Regions from separate parts of the Actinomadura kijaniata genome, predicted to be linked through region 2. Evidence: riboswitches for the same ligand, from Rfam matches in the RefSeq annotation. Region 2 holds a riboswitch; the other holds the start of a gene.
The links. A riboswitch is a leader RNA that binds a small molecule or an ion and turns the genes downstream of it on or off. The one in region 2 is predicted to bind ZMP and ZTP.
Positions count from the first base shown of each region.

Region 1: another riboswitch for ZMP and ZTP. It lies ahead of glyA (serine hydroxymethyltransferase); the one in region 2 lies ahead of HNR61_RS30435 (bifunctional methylenetetrahydrofolate dehydrogenase/methenyltetrahydrofolate cyclohydrolase).

Region 1 covers NZ_JACJIA010000011.1:74,517-77,905, reverse strand. The annotation lists gene HNR61_RS33750 (M23 family metallopeptidase) at 1-701, shown strand, start outside; gene glyA (serine hydroxymethyltransferase) at 668-1,939, opposite strand; ZMP/ZTP riboswitch at 1,998-2,083, opposite strand; gene HNR61_RS33740 (RNA polymerase-binding protein RbpA) at 2,175-2,546, opposite strand; gene secG (preprotein translocase subunit SecG) at 2,667-2,897, opposite strand; gene tpiA (triose-phosphate isomerase) at 3,060-3,389, opposite strand, start outside.
Region 2 covers NZ_JACJIA010000009.1:158,527-161,915, reverse strand. The annotation lists gene HNR61_RS30440 (FHA domain-containing protein) at 1-411, shown strand, start outside; gene HNR61_RS30435 (bifunctional methylenetetrahydrofolate dehydrogenase/methenyltetrahydrofolate cyclohydrolase) at 690-1,544, opposite strand; ZMP/ZTP riboswitch at 1,592-1,677, opposite strand; gene HNR61_RS30430 (GNAT family N-acetyltransferase) at 1,913-2,548, shown strand; gene HNR61_RS30425 (hypothetical protein) at 2,514-2,693, opposite strand; gene purH (bifunctional phosphoribosylaminoimidazolecarboxamide formyltransferase/IMP cyclohydrolase) at 2,915-3,389, opposite strand, start outside.

The DNA.
Region 1 (3,389 bases), on a different contig from region 2:
CCCCCGTCGAGGGGCGGTGGGTCCCGGTCAACAGCCCGGCCGACAAGGTCCCCAGCCACGGCACCCACGAGCTGGGCCAGACCTACGCGATCGACCTGGTGCACGCGCCCGACCCGGACGCGGAGTGGAGGCCGGTGCGGCCCGGCGTGGTCGGGGCGCGGGCGGAGGCGTTCCCGGCGTTCGGGCGGCCCGTCCACGCGCCCGCCGACGGCGTGGTGGTCGCGGTCTCGGGGTGGCAGCGCGACCACCGGGCCCGCAACACCTGGCCCGGACTGCTCTACCTGCTGGTCGAGGGCATGCTCTTCCGGTCGCCGCTGTCGCTGGCGACGCTGTCGGCGGGCCGGTTCGTGATCGGCAACCACGTCACCCTCGACCTGGGCGACGGCGTGCACGCGGTCCTCGCGCACCTGCGGCGCGGCTCGGTCCGGGTCCGCAGGGGGCAGCGGGTGGCGGCGGGCGAGGTGCTGGGCGAGGTCGGCAACTCCGGCAACTCCTCCGAGCCGCACCTGCACTTCCACCTGATGGACCGGGCCCGGCCGATGCTCGCGCAGGGGCTGCCGTTCGCCTTCGAGTACCTCGACGACGACGGCGCACCCCACACGGGCGTGCCGGGCGGGCGCAGACCGTTCACCGCGCCCGCCGCGGACACCGCCCGGCGGGACGGGGCTCAGGAGGCCGGGGCCCAGCCCGGCATCGGGTAGGCCGCCAGCAGGTCGCGGACCTCGCCCGCGACGCGCGCGAGCACGCTCTCGTCCCGCTTGGCGGCGGCCCGCACGACCTCGTCGATCCACGCCGCCACGCGCGGCATGTGCTCCTCGGTCAGCCCCCGCGTGGTGATGGCGGCGGTGCCCAGCCGCAGGCCCGAGGGGTCGAAGGGCTTGCGCGGGTCGAACGGGACGGTGTTGTGGTTGAGCTCGATCCCGGCCCGGTCCAGGGCCTGCGCGGCGGGCTTGCCCGGCACGCCCCGGCCGGTCAGGTCGATGAGGATCAGGTGGTTGTCGGTGCCGCCGGAGACCAGGTCGAAGCCCCGCTCCACCAGCGCCTCCGCCAGCGCCCGGGCGTTGGCCACGATCTGCGCGGCGTAGGCGCGGAAGTCGGGCCGCGCGGCCTCCTTCAGCGCCACCGCGATCGCGGCGGTGGTGTGGTCGTGGGGGCCGCCCTGCAGACCGGGGAAGACGGCCTTGTCGATCCGGGCGGCGTGCTCGGCCGTCGACATGACCATCGCGCCGCGCGGGCCGCGCAGCGTCTTGTGCGTGGTCGTGGAGATCACCTCGGCGTGGCCGACCGGCGACGGGTGCGCGCCGCCGGCGATCAGCCCCGCGATGTGGGCGATGTCGGCGGCCAGCACCGCCCCGGCCTCCCGGGCGATCTCGGCGAACGCCGGGAAGTCGATCGTGCGCGGGATCGCGGTGCCGCCGCACCAGATCAGCTTGGGCCGCTCCCTCAGCGCCAGGTCGCGGACCTCGTCCATGTCGACGCGGCCGGTGTCGGCCCGCACCCCGTACCGCACCGGCGTGAACCACTTCCCGGTCGCCGACACCGACCAGCCGTGCGTCAGGTGGCCGCCCATCGGCAGCGACAGGCCCATGACCTTGTCGCCGGGCTCCAGGAACGCCAGGTAGACCGCGAGGTTGGCGGGCGAGCCGGAGTAGGGCTGGACGTTGGCGTGCTCGACGCCGAACACGGACCTGGCGCGCTCGATCGCCAGCAGCTCGATCGGGTCGACGTTCTGCTGGCCCTCGTAGTAGCGGCGGCCCGCGTAGCCCTCGGAGTACTTGTTGGTCAGGACGGAGCCGGTGGCCTCCAGCACCGCCGGGGACACGTAGTTCTCCGACGCGATCAGCCTGATCTTGTCGTGCTGGCGCTGCGCCTCGGCCTCGATCAGCCCCGCCAGGTCGGGGTCCTCGGCCAGCAGATGGGGAAGGGACGGCTGGTGCATGACTGCCTCCGCGCTGGGTCACGCCGGAGGCGCGTGGCGGGCACCCCCGGCTGAGGGGCCCGTCCACCCAGGCGCGCGGTGTCCGGACATGGTTCGCTCCCCGGTGGTGTCTCCACCTTGACCGCGCCAGTCGCGTCCGGCAAGCATAGCGGGCCCTCGCGGCGCGGGGACGCCGACGGCCCGGTTCCCTCCCCCCGTGCGGGGGCGGGACCGGGCCGTCGTGGGGCTGGCGGGCTCAGCGGCCCGCGGCCTCCATGGCGCGCTTGACGGCGGCGCGCTTCTCGCGGAGCTTGGCGAGCGCCTCCTCCAGGATCGCCTCGCCGTCGGCGTCGCTGCGGCGCTCCTTGACGTACGCCAGGTGCGTCTTGTAGGGCTCGGTCTTCGGCGGGGCCGGGGGGTTGTCCTTGTCCTGCCCGGCCGGGAACCCGCAGCGCGGGCAGTCCCACGTGTCGGGGACCGCGACGTCGGTCGCGAAGCTCGGACGGGTCTCGTGCCGGTTGGCACAGTAGAAGGTCACCCAGACCCGGGGGGCCGCGTCGCCGCGCTCGGCCTCTCCCATCGGGCCGGCCCCGACACGGCTGCCCCGAATCGCGTTGCCACTACCCACGGACTACTCCTCGCATCTGTATGCCGCCCGTCCGTCCGCGCCTCCCGAGGGAGAGGCGCGGACGGGCGCGGCGATCGTACGTGTTCTTCGGCCGCTCGGCCGACGTCCCGGCCCGCCCCGTCAGCTCTTGAACAGCAGTCCGAGCGTGACGATCGAGGCGAACCAGATCACGCCGGTTCCCACCGTCAGCCGGTCGAGGTTGCGCTCGACCACCGACGATCCGCCCAGGGAGGACGAGATGCCGCCGCCGAACATGTCGGACAGCCCGCCGCCCTTGCCCTTGTGCATCAGGACGAGGACCACCATCAGCAGGCTCGTGATGATGAGCACGATGGACGTTGCGATGATCACAGTTCAGCGCCTTTTCTGGCCACCCCCGCTGGCGCGGGGTTTCTCATATGCAAGGACGGAGGATCGAGCCGGACGGTTTACCCGTCAGCTACGAAGGGTACGACGAACTCTTCGCTGGTTCGGCAGGAACCCCCGGGACACGCCCGAATTGATCAGATCTGATCAGACCGGGAGGTCCCGGTACCGGCAGATCTTGACGAATTCACCCGCGTCGAGGCTGGCACCACCGACCAACGCGCCGTCCACGTCGGCCTGGGTCATGATCCCGGCGACGTTGCTCCCCTTGACCGACCCTCCGTACAGGATACGCACCTGGTCGGCGGTCTCGGCGTCGTAGAGCTCGCCGACACGGCCGCGGATCGCGGCGCAGACCTCCTGGGCGTCCTGCGGGGTGGCGACCTCGCCGGTGCCGATCGCCCACACCGGCTCGTAGGCGATCACGAGGGTGCGGACCCGGTCGGCGGGGATCTTCTCCAGCGCGCCGTCGACCTG
Region 2 (3,389 bases):
GTCGAGCTGCGGCGTGCCGTGGCTCCCGAACTGACCCGCCGCGAGGTCGACGTGCTGACCTCGCTCTGCCGACCCGCCCTGTCCGACGAGGCGTTCGTCGCGCCCGCCACGGCCCGGGAGATCGCCGCTGATCTCGTGGTGACCGAGGCGGCCGTCAAGCAGCACCTGCTGCGTCTGTACCAGAAGTTCCGCATCCCCGAAGGCGCCAACCGGCGCACCCGCCTGGCCAACGAGGTCATCGCGATGGGGCTGGTCCGGCCGCTGCCGCCGGTCCACGTCCCGCAGCAGAACAGCCGTCCGGTGGACGGCCGCCCCCCGGGCGAGATCCGCCGCCCGGGACACCCCGCCGCGGGAGGCCACCCCGGGCATGTCACGCGTCCGACGACCGCGGCGGGCCGCCGGGCGAGCTGAGGCCCTACTTATGGCCTTCCGGCCCGAACCCCTCGCCCGGGGGCTCGGGAACCGGCCGAAAAGCGGGCGAGCGCTGCATCGCTTCGCGATCTGCCACAGGGGGCCTCGCCTCCGGCTTCGGCCCCCTGTGGCAGACCTTCGGTCGCGCTCGCGTGCGTGGCCGGGGTCACCAGACCGGCGAAGGATGTGACCCGGAGGCTCGGTCAGGGCAGCGCACGGGCCTCCGGGAAGCACCCGGGCGGGGCGCCCACCGTTCCCCGCCCGGGCTCGGCCGTGGCTCAGATCCCGGCGGCGCGCTCGGCGGCCTCGACGACGTTGGCCAGCAGCATGGCGCGGGTCATGGGCCCGACGCCGCCGGGGTTGGGCGCGACCCACCCGGCGACCTCGCGGACGTCGTCGGCGACGTCCCCGGCGAGCCTGCCGTCCACGCGGGACACGCCCACGTCGAGCACGGCCGCGCCGGGCTTGACCATGTCCGCGGTGATCAGGCCGGGCACCCCGGCGGCGGCGACGACGATGTCGGCGGCGCGGACGTGCGCGGCCAGGTCCCGGGTGCCGGTGTGGCAGAGGGTGACGGTGGCGTTCTCGCTGCGCCGCGTCAGCAGCAGGCCGAGCGGCCGCCCGACGGTGACGCCGCGCCCGATCACGGTGACCTCGGCGCCCTTCAGCGGGACGTCGAACCGCCGCAGCAGCGCCACGATCCCCTTGGGGGTGCAGGGCAGCGGGGCCTCCTCCATGAGGACGAGCCGCCCGAGGCTGACCGGGTGGAGGCCGTCGGCGTCCTTGGCCGGGTCGATGCGCTCCAGCACGCGCATCTCGTCCAGGCCCTTGGGCAGCGGCAGCTGGACGATGTAGCCGGTGCAGGCCGGGTCGGCGTTCAGCTCGGCGACGGCGCGCTCGACGTCCTCCTGGCTGGCGTTCTCGGGAAGGTCGCGGCGGATGCTCTCGATGCCGACCTCGGCGCAGTCGCGGTGCTTCATGTTCACGTAGGCGTGGCTGCCGGGGTCGTCGCCGACCAGGACGGTCCCGAGCCCGACCCGGACGCCCCGGGTGCGCAGCGCCTGGACCCGTTCGGCGATCTGGGCCCGGATCTCCGCCGCCGTCGCCTTGCCGTCGAGAATGCGTGCCGTCATGAACTACCTCCGCGCTGATCCCGCCGGGGCAGGCCCCGGCCGACGTCGCCGGTCACCCAGGCGCGCGGTGTCCGGACTGTCCTTCGCTCCCCGGTGGTGCCCCACCTTGATCGCGCCAGTCGCGTTGCGAGTTTATTGTGCTCTACGGCCCAGCCCCTCCGCGCGGAGCGCTCCGGGGCTGACCGCTCCGCGGGCGAGCGCTGCATCGCTTCGCGATCTTCCGCAGGGGGCCTCGCCTCCGGCTTCGGCCCCCTGCCTCAGCCTACGGACGCGCTCGCGTGCGTGGCGGGTCATGCGCGGTGGTTTCCGAGAAACCTCCGGAAGTGGCCCTGACAGAGGGGCTCTGGCCTGGCCTAACGTTCCATCGCATGAGTGATGCCTGGTACGAGCGTCCTGCGCTCTTCGGCCGTCATGTGCGGCTGGAGCCCCTCACCCCGGACCACGCGGAGGGGCTGTTCGAGGCGGGCCGGGACCCCGGCGTGTGGACGTGGCTGAACGAGGTGCGGCCGGCCGATGTCGCCGGGTCGCGCGCGCTGGTGGAGAAGGCGCTGACCGCCCACCGGGCGCGTCGGCAGGTTCCGTGGGCGCAGGTGGACGCGGTGACCGGCGAGGTGGCGGGCGTGACGTCGTACTACGACGTGACCCCCGAGCACCGGGGGGTCGCGATCGGCCACACCTGGCTGGGCTCCCGCTGGCACCGCACGGGCGTCAACACCGAGGCCAAGCTGCTGTTGCTGGAACGGGCGTTCGACGAGCTGGGCGCGATCCGGGTGACCTGGCACACCCACGCGCGGAACGAGCGCTCGCGCCGGGCGATCGAGCGCCTGGGGGCGCGGTTCGAGGGGATCCACCGCCGGCACCGCATCCGTCCCGACGGCTCCCTGCGGGACACCGCCGTCTACTCGATGATCGACACCGAGTGGCCCGAGGCGCGCGCGGCCCTGCGGGCGAGGCTCGCGGCGGGTCCGGTCAGTCCTGGTCGGGGCGCTGCCGCCAGGCGATGACGCGGTCGGTGCCCTTCCAGCCCAGCTGGCCGGCCATCATCGCGAGGATGATCGCGGCGGCCAGGCCGATGAGCTGGCGCCCCTCCATCAGCAGGGCGGTGGTCTGGGTGGTGATGGTCAGCAGCAGCGTCACCAGGACGTCCATGGGCTCTCCGTGAGCGTTCGCGGATGGGGGCTCGCGGCGGAGGGCGAGCGGTGTGTCGGGGGTCGCGCTTGGTCAAGGGCGGACCAATGACGCATGACCTGGCCGAGGGTACCAACGCGAAAACGTAAAACTTCCCAAGATCCTCAAAACCACCCGTTCGGACCATGCCGGGCCCGGCCCCTCCGGGAGGGACCGGCCCGGCGTCGTCCGTCGGCGGCGGATCAGTGGAAGAAGTGCCGCACGCCCGTGAAGTACAGGGTGACCCCGGCCCTCTCGGCGGCCTCGATGACCTTGTCGTCGTTGACCGAGCCGCCCGGCTCCACGATCGCGCGGACCCCGGCCTCGGTCAGCACCTCCAGGCCGTCGGGGAACGGGAAGAACGCGTCCGACGCTCCCACCGAGGCCGCGGCGCGCTCGGCCCCGGCCCGGGACACGGCCAGGCGCGCCGAGTCGACCCGGTTGACCTGGCCCATGCCGACGCCGGTGGTGCCGCCGTCGTGGGCGAGCAGGATCGCGTTCGACTTGACCGAACGGCACGCCCGCCACGCGAACGCCAGGTCCGCGAGGGTCGCCTCGTCGGCGGCCGGCCCGGCCTTCAGCTCCCAGGCGGAGGGGTCGTCGCCGGGGGCGTCCACGCGGTCCACGGTCTGGAGCAGCAGGCCGCCGTCGACACGCCGGTACTCGGTGTCGCTCGCG